3 regions of the Iodobacter ciconiae genome follow, and region 1 is predicted to be linked to each of the others. Evidence: predicted binding sites of a transcription regulator. Region 1 holds the regulator's gene; each other region holds the start of a gene.

The links. Region 1 encodes FNR, which switches genes on or off when oxygen is low (the NO sensors DNR and NnrR bind a similar motif). Its sites were predicted from a motif close to TTGATNNNNATCAA; they were not measured.
Region 2: EJO50_RS13525 (acetate/propionate family kinase) is a predicted target of FNR. The motif match lies at 1,426-1,439, and genes of this name have one in related genera.
Region 3: EJO50_RS09075 (bacteriohemerythrin) is a predicted target of FNR. The motif match lies at 1,149-1,162, and genes of this name have one in related genera.

The regions. Positions count from the first base shown of each region.
Region 1 covers NZ_CP034433.1:1,603,629-1,608,434, forward strand. The annotation lists gene EJO50_RS07010 (chemotaxis protein CheC) at 1-379, opposite strand, end outside; gene EJO50_RS07015 (response regulator) at 376-744, opposite strand; gene EJO50_RS07020 (sulfite exporter TauE/SafE family protein) at 864-1,523, opposite strand; gene hemN (oxygen-independent coproporphyrinogen III oxidase) at 1,529-2,932, opposite strand; gene fnr (fumarate/nitrate reduction transcriptional regulator Fnr) at 3,065-3,814, shown strand; gene EJO50_RS07035 (hypothetical protein) at 3,822-4,517, shown strand; gene EJO50_RS07040 (DNA translocase FtsK) at 4,735-4,806, shown strand, end outside.
Region 2 covers NZ_CP034433.1:3,074,610-3,079,415, forward strand. The annotation lists partial or broken gene aroG (3-deoxy-7-phosphoheptulonate synthase AroG) at 1-105, shown strand, start outside; gene EJO50_RS13510 (hypothetical protein) at 152-376, shown strand; gene EJO50_RS13515 (hypothetical protein) at 366-647, shown strand; gene EJO50_RS13520 (biotin/lipoyl-containing protein) at 650-1,129, opposite strand; gene EJO50_RS13525 (acetate/propionate family kinase) at 1,467-2,660, shown strand; gene EJO50_RS13530 (BPSS1780 family membrane protein) at 2,980-3,729, shown strand; gene EJO50_RS13535 (diacylglycerol kinase) at 3,719-4,105, shown strand; gene EJO50_RS13540 (hypothetical protein) at 4,483-4,806, opposite strand, start outside.
Region 3 covers NZ_CP034433.1:2,066,771-2,071,576, forward strand. The annotation lists gene yajC (preprotein translocase subunit YajC) at 39-365, opposite strand; gene EJO50_RS09075 (bacteriohemerythrin) at 623-1,087, opposite strand; gene prmA (50S ribosomal protein L11 methyltransferase) at 1,347-2,234, shown strand; gene EJO50_RS09085 (DUF3426 domain-containing protein) at 2,240-3,181, shown strand; gene tpx (thiol peroxidase) at 3,258-3,839, shown strand; gene tpx (thiol peroxidase) at 3,905-4,402, shown strand; gene EJO50_RS09100 (TolC family protein) at 4,560-4,806, opposite strand, start outside.

The DNA of each region.
Region 1 (4,806 bases):
CGTTTAAACAGGCCCCCACCAGCACATTACCGACATCCAAAAGTAATTCACGCTCTGAAGCTCGGTCAATAACACCATCATACCCCATCAAATCGGCAAGATTTCTACAACCATGCTGGTCATAAACCACCATGGCCTCCCCTGATAAAGAACCATTAAACGACTGACGAATTGCTGTTGCTGCATTTTTGGAGCCAATCATATTCAAAATATTACTGGACACGGAAGAAGCTTGGATAATATTAATACGAGGAACGGATAATTTAATAAAAGTATCTAGAATTTGAGCTAATTGCGCACCTGCACGACCCATTGCAATATTGGTAATTTCTTGCAGAGCATCCGTTTGCTCTTCAGTCAAGAACAATTCTTCATTCATAAAGCAATTCCATATTCACGCAAAATAATCTCAATATCAGAAGCTTTCACTGGTTTTTGAACAAAAGCCGCAGCCCCCAATTGCCGTACACGCTCACGTGCAAGTGGCTGAATATCTGCCGAGACTACTACTACATAGCTATTTAACCCCTCTTTTTGCAAGACTTCCAATACAGAATACCCATCCATTAACGGCATAGTTAAATCCAGAAACATCACATCGGCTTTGCCCTTGCGATATGCAGCCAGTGCTTCAATTCCATTACACGCATGAGTAATTTCAATATCCCAGTTAGCAGGCAAGGCTCTAATCAGCATTTTTCTGGCCATAGCTGAATCATCAACAACCAAAATGGGGGTAGGCATTTTTCTGGGAAATCCTTTTTTATAAACAGACACTACACCTAAAGCACACGAATTATTTTTAAAAAACATCAATGACTTCAATTTTTTATATCTATCGCGATCAAAACACTGATTTATATTCAAACAATAAGCTGAATCAATCTATAAAACCCCAACAGCATCAAACTACCACCAAAAAACCAGCGTAAATACTTATTTTTGAACAGATGCCGTAGCTGCTCAGAAAATACAGACATCAATAATAAATTGGGGAGAGTGCCTAAACCAAAAGACAGCATAATCAGCCCACCATGCCAAGGGCTAGCGCTTGCAAGAGCATTTAATGACGCGGTATAAACCAAACCACAGGGCAGCCACCCCCAGAGTGCGCCAACAATGAGCGTATCTGACCAACGTTTAACGGGTAAAAACAGCCTCATATAAGGCTGAATCTTACTCCATAACGGACGCCCTGCTTTTTCCAGAAAAAGAATCTGTGAAGACCAGCCTGCCATATAACTGCCCAATAAAATCAGCAGCAAATTAGCCAGGATAGATAAGCCACTCTTAACCCCCTGCAAGGCAAGCAGCACGGATAAAGAGCCGAGTAGCCCTGCAAGCATGCCAATCAGGCAATAGCCCAATAAGCGCCCAAAATTAAACCCAAAGTGGTAATGCCAACGGGCACCATCCGGAAGTTGCAAACTAAATGCAGCAACAATGCCACCACACATTCCGACACAATGCCCGCCGCCTAATAGACCAGCAAGAAATAATGCAAAAAGATCAAATTCAAGCATTCAATTTATATCAACTTAGAATAGCGCCCTGCAGGTGCGGCATGACGTAAATACCGGTCAAAAACCATTGCAATAGAACGAACCAGAAAACGCCCCTTCGCAGTAATCGTGATTGAATCATCCCTCAGCACAAGCAAACCATCGTCCTGATAGGGGGCAAGCAATTTCAACTCATCTGAAAAATAACTTTTAAAATCAATTAAATAAGATACTTCAACTGACCGAAAACCAAGTTCGAACTGGCACATAAGTGATTGAATTACCGAGCCACGTAAAAAATCATCGTGCCCCATTAACAAACCGCGATCAACAGGCAAGCGGTCCGCATCTAAATACTGATAATACGTATCTAAATCTTTTACATTTTGCGCAAAACAATTGGCGACTTTGCCAATTGCCGACACACCAAAAGCCATCAGGTCACAATCGGCGTGAGTAGAATAACCCTGGAAATTACGATGCAATTGCCCGCGTCTCTGAGCAATAGCCAAAGCATCATCAGGTAGGGAGAAATGATCCATGCCAATATATACATAACCTGCAGCCAGTAGCTGATTCACACTGCTTTGCAGAATATCGAGTTTACCCTCAGTTGAGGGTAATTGCCCAGCATCAATCCGTCTTTGCGGCATAAACCGTTCGGGCAAATGAGCATAACTATACAAGGCCAGCCGATCAGGCCGTAAGGTGAGCACCTTCTCTATAGTTTGATACATGCTGGCCTGGCTTTGATGTGGCAAACCATAGATAAGATCAATGCTTACCGATTTAAAACCATTTGCTCTGGCAGCATCAATCACAATACGCGTTTCTTCTTCACTTTGCACACGGTTAACCGCCTGCTGAACTTCTAAATTAAAATCCTGGATCCCTACGCTCATACGGTTAAAACCAATACTTCCTAGATGCGCTACTGTCGCTGCACTCACCTTGCGAGGGTCAATTTCAATCGAAAACTCACCGTCAGCCTTTAAATCGAAATGGGTGCGAATCCCCTCCATTAACCTGCTCAATTGCAAGTCATTCAAAAACGTAGGTGTCCCGCCGCCAAAATGCAACTGGGAAACCGTGCCACGCTTAGTTAATAATGCCGACTGTAACTTTACCTCTTTAAGGAGATAATCGAGGTATTGATCTGCTTTACTTTGATCCTTGGTGATCACTTTATTACAGGCGCAGTAATAGCAGATAGTATTGCAAAATGGCAGGTGAAAATACAGGGAAAGGGGCTTGATCCGAGTGCCCGGCTGTTGTTGCAGTACACTTTGCTCGTAAGTATGTGCATCCATTACAGCAAATCGATCCGCAGTGGGGTAGGATGTGTACCTTGGGCCTTTCCCATTGTGCTGGCTAATTAAATTTCGATCAAAATCAAGTGGCTGTAATACAGCAACATTATCCTGGAGCATCCTAGTTTCATCCTTTTTATTGTATCGGTGCAGCTTGCCCAGATTCATTTTTCATAACCTTGATCGATATCAAAGTCTACACAAGAAATTGTGCTTACTACGTGATATCGAGAACATGAATTGAAACGCCTCATGACAACGACATCTCACATCCCATTACGTGATCTTAGCCTTAAGCATCTTCGCCAAAGCTGTATCAATTGCAGCTTGCGTGAGTTATGCCTGCCGATCGGTCTTTCAGCGGAAGAAATGCGCGAGCTTGATGCCTTAATTACTCAAGCCAAACCCATCAAGCGGGGTGAGGCTCTCTACCGCGCTGGTGAGCCTTTTCGCTCCCTTTACGCGATCCGCCTGGGCTTTTTCAAAGCCAGTGTCATTTCAGAAGATGGCCGCGAACAGGTAACAGGTTTTCATATGGCAGGTGAGCTAATGGGCATGGATGCTATCAGCTCTGATCTGCACACTTGCGATGCCATTGCTCTGGAAGACAGCGAAGTTTGCGAGTTGCCCTTCTCTGATATGGAAGAATTAAGTCGCCGCATCCCGGTCTTGCAACATCATTTTTATAAACTCATGAGCCGTGAGATTGTCCGTGATCATGGCGTAATGTTGTTACTCGGCAACATGAAGGCAGAAGAGCGCATCGCCGCCTTCTTACTGAACCTGTCACAGCGTTTTGCAATTCGTGGCTATTCTGCCAGCAGTTTTCATTTACGGATGACACGGGAAGAAATCGGCAGTTATCTGGGATTAAAACTAGAAACCGTAAGCCGCTCACTTTCCAAGTTTCAAGAGAATGGCCTGATTAAAGTACAGAACCGCCTGATTGAAATTATTGACTCCGATGCGCTAAAGCAACTCATCAATAACAGCCAACAATAAGCCTCCCATGACCCTTTTAAATGGCCCAGTTCTGTTTTTAGCCCCTGCGGCCATTTTAGAGTCATTGCAATCCCGGCTTACTCCTTTACAACTACCACAACTCATGCTGCTCCCGCTCGATATGCAGGCAAAGATTCCTGCACTCGCCATAAAAGGTCTGCTTATTTCTGCCGGACATCAAAACTTAGAAGATTATTTACACTGTGCACGCTGGGCCGAAACACAAGGCTGGCATCATATTGATCTGTCCCTCACTGGAGAACCTCAGTATGCCACCCAGCTAGGCTGGATGATTGCAGCCAGTGGCACACAGGCCGCACTGAAAGTCGCCGCACCACTTATCGACGCTCTGGCACCAGCAGGACGCAATAGCTGGCTTCATGCCGGAGGTGCGGGTGCAGCAAGCTTTCTGGCGCTATTGCAACACGCTATGATGCAACCACTTATTGAGAGCTGGAAAATCATCTCCCCCGATGGCAAGCCCTCTTCTAAAGTAGATTTAAATGCATTCGCTAAATTACAGGCCACGCAATCACAGGAAATTGCCGCGCTTTGCAAAGCATATTCAGTATTAGCAAACAACAGAAGCCATCAAGCCTTCCATCATCAGCTTACCCTGTTTGATCTGGCTGAGAACCAGGAACCTGCTGCTGCGCTGGCCCAGCTATTAATACAACTTTTAAATTGCAAAAATCAACCATAAACAAATCAATATCTGTCCCATATAAACGCCAATCAAATAAGCTAAATCACAGGCATTCGCATACAAAATGCCCGCCCTATATAGAACGGGTGTGCTTTTAACTCGTACCACCACGACAAGTTACACCAAGCTCTGGCCTTTTTGCTGATTGGCGTTCTTCCCAAGGAAGCGGATAATGCCGAGTCTGCTTATTTTTGCTGTCTTGGATTTGTAAAACATGTCAATTCGATTCATATCCCGAATCAATCACTTATTGCAAACAGCCCGTTTAGCCTGGCTTTGCCCTGCG
Region 2 (4,806 bases), 1.5 Mb from region 1:
TCAATTACCGATGGCTGTATTGGCTGGGATCAAACTGAAACGATGCTGGCAGATTTGGCTAAGGCCGTTGCAGATCGCCGGGCCATTGCCAAGGTGCATATTTAAGTTTTTATTGTGTGAATAAGCAAACACCCCGTTTATCGGGGTGTTTGTGCTTTCTGAATCAGAGCAAGCTTTACAGCAACTCTACTTCACCTGCGGTGAGGAATTACTGGATTTGGCTCCGCTCTTTACTAGTATTGAAAATGCCCTGATGCACCGGATCATTTTTCTGATGCAGCTTTACTTCAGCAGTTTTTTACTGGGTGCGAAAGATACAGGTCATTTACTGACAATGCGTCATTTATTGATATTGGAGTCAGGCCATGCAATTTGATGAAGTTATTCCCGATCATTTTAATATTATTTCTCGAACTCCCTTGCCTCATGTGCTGATTGAACAAGCTTTGATGCAACTGGGTGGAGGAGGTGTTGAAGGTACAACTTTTAAGCGCAACGCTTTGTTATCTGCGGGCTGGAGGCATGCCAGTGTGGTGTCTTATGGTAAGCATCCCGTGGAGGCAAGCGCCGCTTTTAATAAAGTGCGTGCTGTTTTAGCGGCGAGCCAAGATCCTGTTGCAATCATGGATCAATTAGAGAAGGCGTAATTTTAGTGGGGATGAGTTTGCTGCCATTGCAGCATGATGGAGCGGACATGGGCTTCTATATCCGCTTCTTCAATACATTCGCCCTGGCTTGCAATGCGGCTGAGGTCTGCCCCCAGCCTGGCAGCGAGCTTGGCAGCACTAAGACTGACGCTGAGTGTGCCTGCTAGCGGCTGATGAGGCCAGTCCAACTGGCAGGCACTGGTAAAAGTGGCTTCTGCACCAAATATCTGAGTGGGTTCTTCTTCAATTTCCATTTGTAATAAAAGATCGCCGCATTGCACGGTTTCCTTGGTTTCGACCATTATATGGGAGACCAATCCTGCTTCCGGAGCGCAGATTTCAATTTCACTGTTACCACAAACTAAGGTCAAAAGTAATGTATCACTCTGCACATGGTGGCCGGGCAGGATGTGCACGGCACTGACACTGGCGGTTTCTTCCAGCTCGGGAACGCAAATCAGGTGCGTGGTGAATGTACTCATGGTGAATATGCACCTATTTTTCAATGATTTTGCTTGATTTTGACCAATACTGTTGCAATTAACTACTGCTTAGAATATGCATTAGTAATTATTCCATTGCAGTGCAGCATTGCAGTTTCTAACATTGGGCCCGATTAATAAGCACAGGCCCGTGTCCATGGATATTATCGCAGCCACAACGAGTTGTGTGTAAGCAAAGTCTATCCTGTGGCAATTTAAGTCTGGCTCATATGATTTGCACCTGTTTATGATGACTTTAAAGTGCAATTATGAGTAATAATCTATTTTTGATGAGATTGATTCTTATCACCGCCAGCGTAATATTAAGGAGCAGTTTATGAGTGAGTTGGTTTTAGTTATTAATGCCGGATCGTCCAGCATCAAGTTTTCCCTGTTTGAAACCGGCGCGGCTGATCCTGTTCTGCTCTTTAAAGGCCTGGCAGACGGTATTTATGTTGATCCGAAGTTTGTAGCAAAAGATGCGGATGACAATAAGCTGGTTTCTGAATCTATGCCGGCAGATATGCCTAAGAACCACGACTCTGCATTGCGTCATATGCTGGCCTGGCTCAACAGCCGTATTGAAGGCCGTACGATTGCTGCGATTGGTCATCGTGTAGTGCACGGTGGCCTGAGCTTTTGCCAGCCGGTGCGCATTACTGAAGAAGTATTAAAGGGCCTGGACGAAACCATTGCTCTGGCTCCATTGCATGCTCCGCACAATATTATGCCAATGCGCGTACTGGCTCAGCTTTTACCAACCGTGCCGCAAGTGGCTTGTTTTGATACCGCTTTCCACCGCACTCAGCCTGAAATCGAGCAGCAATACGCTTTGCCATATGAGTTTACTGAAAAGCATGGTATTCGCCGTTATGGTTTTCACGGCCTTTCTTACGAATTTATTGCCAGTGTTCTGCCTGCGATTGATGCCAAGGCAGCAGCAGGCCGCACCGTTGTGGCCCATCTGGGTAATGGCTCGTCGATGGCGGCATTGCTAAATGGTCATTGCCAGGCAACAACAATGGGCTTTACCGCGCTGGAAGGCCTGCCTATGGGCACCCGTTGCGGCACGATCGATCCTGCTTTAATTCTGCACTTTATGAGCCATCTGAAAATGGATGCCTCACAAATTGAAGAGCTGATCTATAAGCAATCCGGTCTGTTGGGTATGTCGGGTATTTCCAGCGATATGCGTGATCTGCATGCAAGCAAAGATCCGCATGCTAAGTTTGCTGTTGATTACTTTGCTCACCGTGTTGTGCGCGAAGCGGCTTCTTTAGCGGCTGCGATGCAAGGTTTTGATGCGCTGGTGTTTACTGCAGGTATCGGCGAAAACGACGATATTGCCCGCGCCACTGTATGTAATGAATTGCGCTGGTTAGGTGTGGAAATTGATGAAGTTGCAAATGCAAAACGCTCTGGTGAAGCGCGTTGTATTTCATTGCCAGGCAGCCGTGTTCCGGTTTATATCATTCCAACAAATGAAGAGCTGATGATTGCCCGCCACGCTTTGAAGTGTGTTGCTGCGTAATTTTTAGTTTTAATCAAAGCCACATGGTGCAGATCATGTGGCTTTTTTTTGTCCGTGATAAGTGCGTAACACTATCGCATCGTTATTGCTTCTGAAATTAAACTTTTATGCAGAACCAGCACAATGCATGGCTGATTTTGTCATTAAGGTGAACTGATTTCCTGTATGGATCTACCTCGTGGAAAGAATAGATAAGCCACTCTGACGAGAAGTTTATTAGGAAGGGGACTTCAAATTCTGTAAGTTGATATGTTTACCTTTGAGTAAATTAAGGGTTCACGTATCCTTCAAGCCTTGCCGGAGTTGTAGTGGGAACATCATGGAAAACGATAGCGTAATTGATCTCTTACCTGAGCCACGTCGCCTTGCGGCGAATCGTGGCTGGTATTGGTGTGTGAATGGATTTAAGTTGTTTCGTCGTCAGCCGGGAATATGGATTGTCATCGTCCTGCAATTTTTTGTTTTAGCTTTGCTGGCAGGTGTGCTGCCTGTAGTAGGCGCTTTGGCCTATACCCTGGTATCTCCGGTATTGTCGGGCGGAGTATATTTGGCGGCTAAACGGTGCGATGCAGGTAACAGAGTTGGCCCTCTGGATTTATTTGCTGCATTTCACGGTGAAATAAAACCCCTGCTATGGGTGGGTTTAATTAATGTGCTTGCTGCGATGCTGGTCACGGTTGTGCTGGGCTTATTTGGCAGCCAGGCCAGTCTTGTTGATATTCCAGCCGGAAGCTTGCCTACGCCAGAGCAAATGAAATCGCTGTATTTACATACCTCGCTGAGCCTTATTTTAATGACGCCAGTGATGTGTGCGGTGTGGTTTGCCCCTGCTTTAATATTGTTTGATGGTTATTCTGCCTTCGAGGCGATGAAGCTTTCATTTGCAGGCATTACCCGCAACTGGCAGGCGTTTTTAGTGAGTGGGCTGGTCACGATTGCCTTGTGTTTTTTATCAGTATTTACATTACTGCTGGGGTTATTGATTGTCTTGCCGGTGATCATGCTGATGCAATATATTGCGTACCGAGAAATTTTTACTGCAGCGCCTGTCGGTGTTAATGGAGTTTAATGTGTCGGAAAGCCCGTTTAAAGGCAAAACAGGAGTCGCCCGTGTCTTTAATGCTCTGGGCTATTCCCTGGATGGTTTAAAGGCAGGCTGGTTAAATGAAGCTGCTTTTCGTCAGGTTACCTTGCTGGCATTGCTTGGTATTCCTGGCGCACTTTTGATTCCGGGTTTACCCCATTGGGGGCGTGCTTTGCTGATTGCCAGCCATTTAGCCAGCATGATTGTTGAGCTGCTTAATTCTGCGATCGAAGCTGCGGTGGATCACACCTCGTTAGAGCGTCACGAGTTAGCTAAGCGGGCTAAAGACCTGGGTAGTGCAGCTCAGCTGGTTTGTTTACTAAATCTGGCTTTGATGTGGTGTTTGGTCGTATTGGGTTAGCTGTTTACTTTTGATCGCAACCTACTTTCAGTCAGCGCCTTTTGGTTAGGGGCGCTGTCTGTTGGCTGGGTGATGCAGCTTGAGCTGTGTTTAGATTTTTATTCTGAATGATTAAAATCATAATTTATGGGGCAAGGCGCATGCTGAATGGTATTGCGTGAAGGTTATGCCGAAGCGCTATTTAGTACATAAATTTATGAGTTGGTTTATCTTTTTTAATGCGCTGATTCAAAATAAAAATATAGGCGCTTTTAAAATCAGCACAAAGTATAAGCAGTATTTATTTTCATTAGAAACGCAAAGTCATATTAAATTATTAATGGCTGCCAAATATTTTTTTGAATAGATCATGACTGATAAATACCTATTAGATAATATTATTTTTTACTCCAGCCCAGAGTTGTTTTAATTTGCTTTAGATAACCATAAGCGGCAACCTCATGGCCTGCATCACATAATAGACGATGCCAATGTTTTAATACGGGCTCTAGGCCAGCCCGGTCATGAATGAGCGCAAAGTCTTTATCTAAAAAACGGTCTAACTGGCCAGCCAGATACTGCTGATTACTCATATACATCATTTGGCGTATTTGAGTGAGTGCCTGTTGACTGATGCTTACTCCTCCGTAGTTATTGGTTCGGCTGCTGCTTTCTTCTATCATTTTAAGCAGTTCCAGCCTTGTTAAACCCTCTTCTAATTC
Region 3 (4,806 bases), 460 kb from region 1:
ACAGTTGTTCAACACAACCATTGCCGCCTAATTGGGCTTTACTTGTTATTTTTAATAGTGCCTTTTTCCAGACGCGCAGCAACAGCAGCACGTTGGAACAGGATTTCTACGCCATCAGCCAGCTCAAGAGTGACATACTGCTCATTCACCTTGGCAATGCGGCCAGCCATGCCACCACTGGTCACAACTTCATCGCCTTTAGCCAGGGCAGCCAGCATGGCTTGCTGTTCTTTAGCGCGTTTTTGTTGTGGACGAATCAACATAAAATAAAACAAAACAAAAATCACGATCATGGGAAGAAAAGACATAAAGTCCATTCCTGCCGCCGGTGCGGCACCTTGAGCAAATGCGGGTGCAATGAACATATCGAGTCGGTTCCGTGTCAATAATGCAAAGCGCCCCATTCTAGCCGGTGAACCGCACAAAATCTACCCGGTTTTGTTGCCTTGAGCATCAACGCGACTTTAAAACGGCATCATATGCTCTTTGACCGGAACGGCTTTGCATTTCGTAAAAAGCAAAGGGAACTTTCGCCTGGCAAAATAGTCTGGCCAAAAAACAGCAAATTTTCGGGAATCCCAAAGGTGAAAGGGCAAAAGCTTGCCACACAATCAAATACCAATCAGAACGCCATCTGCTTGGCCCAGAAACGCTCCATCCAGCTTTTTTTATGACTCGTCGCTTGCGCGCTGCACGATAAAAAATGCTTGGTGTAGCGCTTGTCACCTTCCATAATATGATTGATCAGCCAGTTTCTTAAGAAATGCATTAATTCAAAAGTAATCGCCTCACCACCAAGTAAACGAGCCTGTAAATCGTTCATCTGTTTTATTAAATCTTCGTGACACCGCTTGTGCTCATCGTAATCGGGGTAGCCCAAAATACGCATTAAGCTTTCTTCCACCATAAAATGAGACCGGGTGTAATCGGCCAGCCTGCCTAAAATATGCCCCGACGCCTCGCTGCCATGGTGCAAACGAATCGCATCGTGCAATACATTGAGCAGATCAATGAGTACTTTATGCTGCTCATCAATTTCCTGAATACCGACCGATAACTCATCACTCCACTCAAAAAAGACAGGCATTTCGTGTTTATCCTTGTTTATCTGTATGCGGTACATTACTTAACGAAGTACCATTGTAACATTGACCCACATCAAACCTCACGCAAGACTAGGGAAAGCCTGAATAATTATTCAGTCAATAATTCCACCTCAAAGATTCAAAGCCAAGCACCCTTCAAGCAAAAAATTCCGCTAAATAACCACCACAGGCAGCAAAAGCATTCTCAAAAGAAGGCGAGAATGCGACAATACGGGGGAGAATCCCATTAGGTAAGAAAAAATGCCCTGGCAAGAACTACGTATCACCACTGAATCATCCCAGGCAGAACGCCTTTCCGACGCACTTTTTGAGCTGGGCGCATTGTCCGTAAGTGTTGAAGATGCCGCAGCAGGGACCGATGCAGAAAAGCCGATCTTTGGTGAGCCGGGAGAGCCGGTCGATCAAATGTGGGAAAACAGCGTGGTGCTCGCCCTTTTTGATGAAGATATCGACACCAGCCTGATTGTCACCGCAGCAAGTAATACTTTGAAGATAGCTATTCCACCCCACGATGTGGTGCGCGTTGAAGAGCAGGACTGGGTTCGCCTCACCCAATCACAATTTAATCCCATCCCCATTTCCGAGCGGCTTTGGATCACCCCGACCTGGCACGAGTGCCCGAATACCGGGGCGATCAGCATTCAGCTCGATCCAGGTCTGGCTTTTGGTACGGGTAGTCATCCTACAACACGTCTTTGCCTGAAATGGCTGGATAATCACCTTACAAGGGGCGAAACCTTACTCGATTATGGCTGCGGCTCTGGAATTTTAGCCATTGCAGCCATGAAACTCGGTGCCGCCTCGGCAGCGGGTGTAGATATTGATCCACAGGCCATGACCGCATCCAGACAGAATGCAGAACAAAATACAGTTGAAGTGCAGTTTTATCTGCCAGACGCAGAACCCGCCGAGACCTATGATGTCGTGATTGCCAATATTCTAACCAATCCACTCAAAGCTTTAGCCCCTATGCTGGCTGCTAAAGTAAAAATGAACGGTCGCATTACGTTGTCCGGTATTCTGGCCGAGCAAGCTGATGATGTGATCACTATCTACAGCCAATGGTTTGCAATGAACGCTCCGCAAGCCGAAGAGGGCTGGGTTTGCTTATCAGGTATTCGTAAATAAACCGCATGAACGATATTACCCGTTGCCCAAACTGCCAAACCGCTTTTCGTGTAACGGCAGCACAGTTGCAAGCCCACCGGGGCAAGGTTCGCTGCGGGCGTTGCGCCTTTATTTTTAATGCGACCAAGAGCCTGGAAAGCGAAACAGAGCCTGCCATCACTTTAACGGTAGCGCCTGCGCCAGCCGTCTCTGGGGTAAGGCCCCCTGCCACACCAAAGGCCAGCCCGGCTCAGCCTCAGCCTCAGCCTCAGCCTCAGCCTCAGCCAGCAGAGCGTGCCCGCTCTAAGCTGATTGTGCCAGATACGCCTGTCACGGAACCTGAAGCGAGCTTTGTGGCACAACCCAAAACAGCCAAGGTTGCAACGCCCCCAGGCCCAAACCGGATCAAAGCGCCTTCGGCAGCAAACACGAGTCAGAACTATCGCCCTATCTACGCCGAAGTCGATGAAATGCCGACTCCTGCCCGCTCGCGCTGGCAAGGGCTGTGGATCGCCGCCTGCCTTATTCTGATTTTTAGCTTTGCCGCACAGCTCGCTTATCAGCAGCGCACCAAGATATCGATGGAATTCCCCTGGATGCGCCCCAAGCTTATTACGCTCTGCCAGGCACTTGGCTGCAGCATGCCCTTACCCGAAAATACAGAAATGCTGCGCTCCGAATGGTCGGAACTCAGTTATGTGCCCGAGTTTCCAAACATCATCCAGCTCAATGCCACATTACGTAATCTTGCCCAGTACGAGCAGGCACTGCCTATGCTTGAGGTGACGCTCACAGATGATCAGGAAAGAACGGTGCTTAAAAAAATATTTAAACCTGCTGAATACCTGAACGGACATGAAAAAAAACAGCTAAAGTTTGATGCGCAAGATGATTTACGGGCTTTTCTACAAATCGATTTAGGTGAGCTGCACTCCACTGCCTACTCTATATATTGGTTTTATCCCTAGCCATTGTCCTGTATAAATAACAGGGCATCGCATTTAAAACCAATCTGTATAACTCAATAAATATACGGGACCGGTCATGGCTACAGTCTATTTAAACCATACTGAAATCAATGTCGGGGGACAGTTCCCCGTTGTTGGCGAATACGCTCATAGTTTTTTATTAGTCGACTCAGGCATGATCGATGTGCCGCTTTCGCGTTTCGCCGGTAAACCCAAAGTCATCGCAGTCATTCCGAGTATTGATAGTGAAGTCGGCCTGATGATTGCCCGCCAGCTAGATCGCCTATCTGCCGACTGGCCGGATTGTGTCATTTTAGTGGTATCTGTAGACACGCCTTATGCCCTGAGCCGTGCAATGGAACAAGAGCGCTTTCGCCGGGTTCAGCTGCTGTGCACATTACGTGGCCGGGATTTTCATAAAGACTATGGCGTAATGATTACCGATATACCGCTTTCCGGCTTTATGGCCACAGCGCTGATTGGCTTGAACACTTACGATATTGTTACCTATAGCGAGCTGGTTTCTGATTTAAGCTCTGAGCCAGATTACGGCGCGATGGCAGAATGTTTATTCCCGCCCGTTGAGGAAGAAGCAGAACAAATCGTTGACGATGCAGAACAAATAACCAAGCTGGAACGCTACACTCCTGATAACTGATCAAAGCCAACTCAGCACCTTGCATTGCAATTAAAAAATCAATGACCACAAAACGGAGATTACCTATGTCTGCAGTAACGCTTGGCGGCAACACCATCCAAATCAAAGGTACTTTTCCTAAAGTAGGCGACAAGGCTCAGGATTTCAGCCTGGTTGCAAAAGATTTATCCGATGCCACGCTAGCCACATTTGCGGGTAAAAGAAAAATACTGAACATTTTCCCAAGCGTTGATACCGGCGTATGTGCTGCCTCGGTTCGCCGTTTTAACGAAACAGCTTCCAGCTTAAAAAATACAGTTGTGCTTTGCATCTCAGCTGACCTGCCATTTGCACAAAGCCGTTTTTGCGGTGCCGAAGGCCTGGAAAATGTAGTGAGCTTATCTACCATGCGTGGCCGTGAATTTTTAAGCCATTATGGTGTTGAAATTATCAGCGGCCCGCTGGCGGGAGTATCGGCCAGGGCAGTTGTTGTTTTGGACGAAAACAATCAGGTTCTGCATGCGGAATTAGTTTCCGAAATCAAGGAAGAGCCAGACTACACAGCCGCGCTTGCCGCGCTATAAGTTCCTGCTGCAAAATCTACATAACTATAAGCGTACTGATTCAAACATCAACAAAGCTGCATTAAAAACACAAAGCCGCACGATGCGGCTTTGTGTTTTTTTTATCTTCTGAGCACCCCGTTGCCATGGCCCCAGATGATGCGCTGATAATAAGCACTTACAAAGGGTAAATACCCCCCAAGGCAAGATGAAGATTAACACGCTGAATCAAGCGTTCACTTTGCAAGCGAAACAGTGACATCTGGCTAGCAGCCAGATTAAGTTGCTGCTGCTGCAACTGATACTGATCACCTTTGCCAACTTTAATAAGCACATGCTGCAAATCAATTAGCTGCTGCTGATCCGCAATAAGTGTATTTATGAGCGTACTGCACTCTGCCAGCTTCAGCTCGGCATAAAGTCCG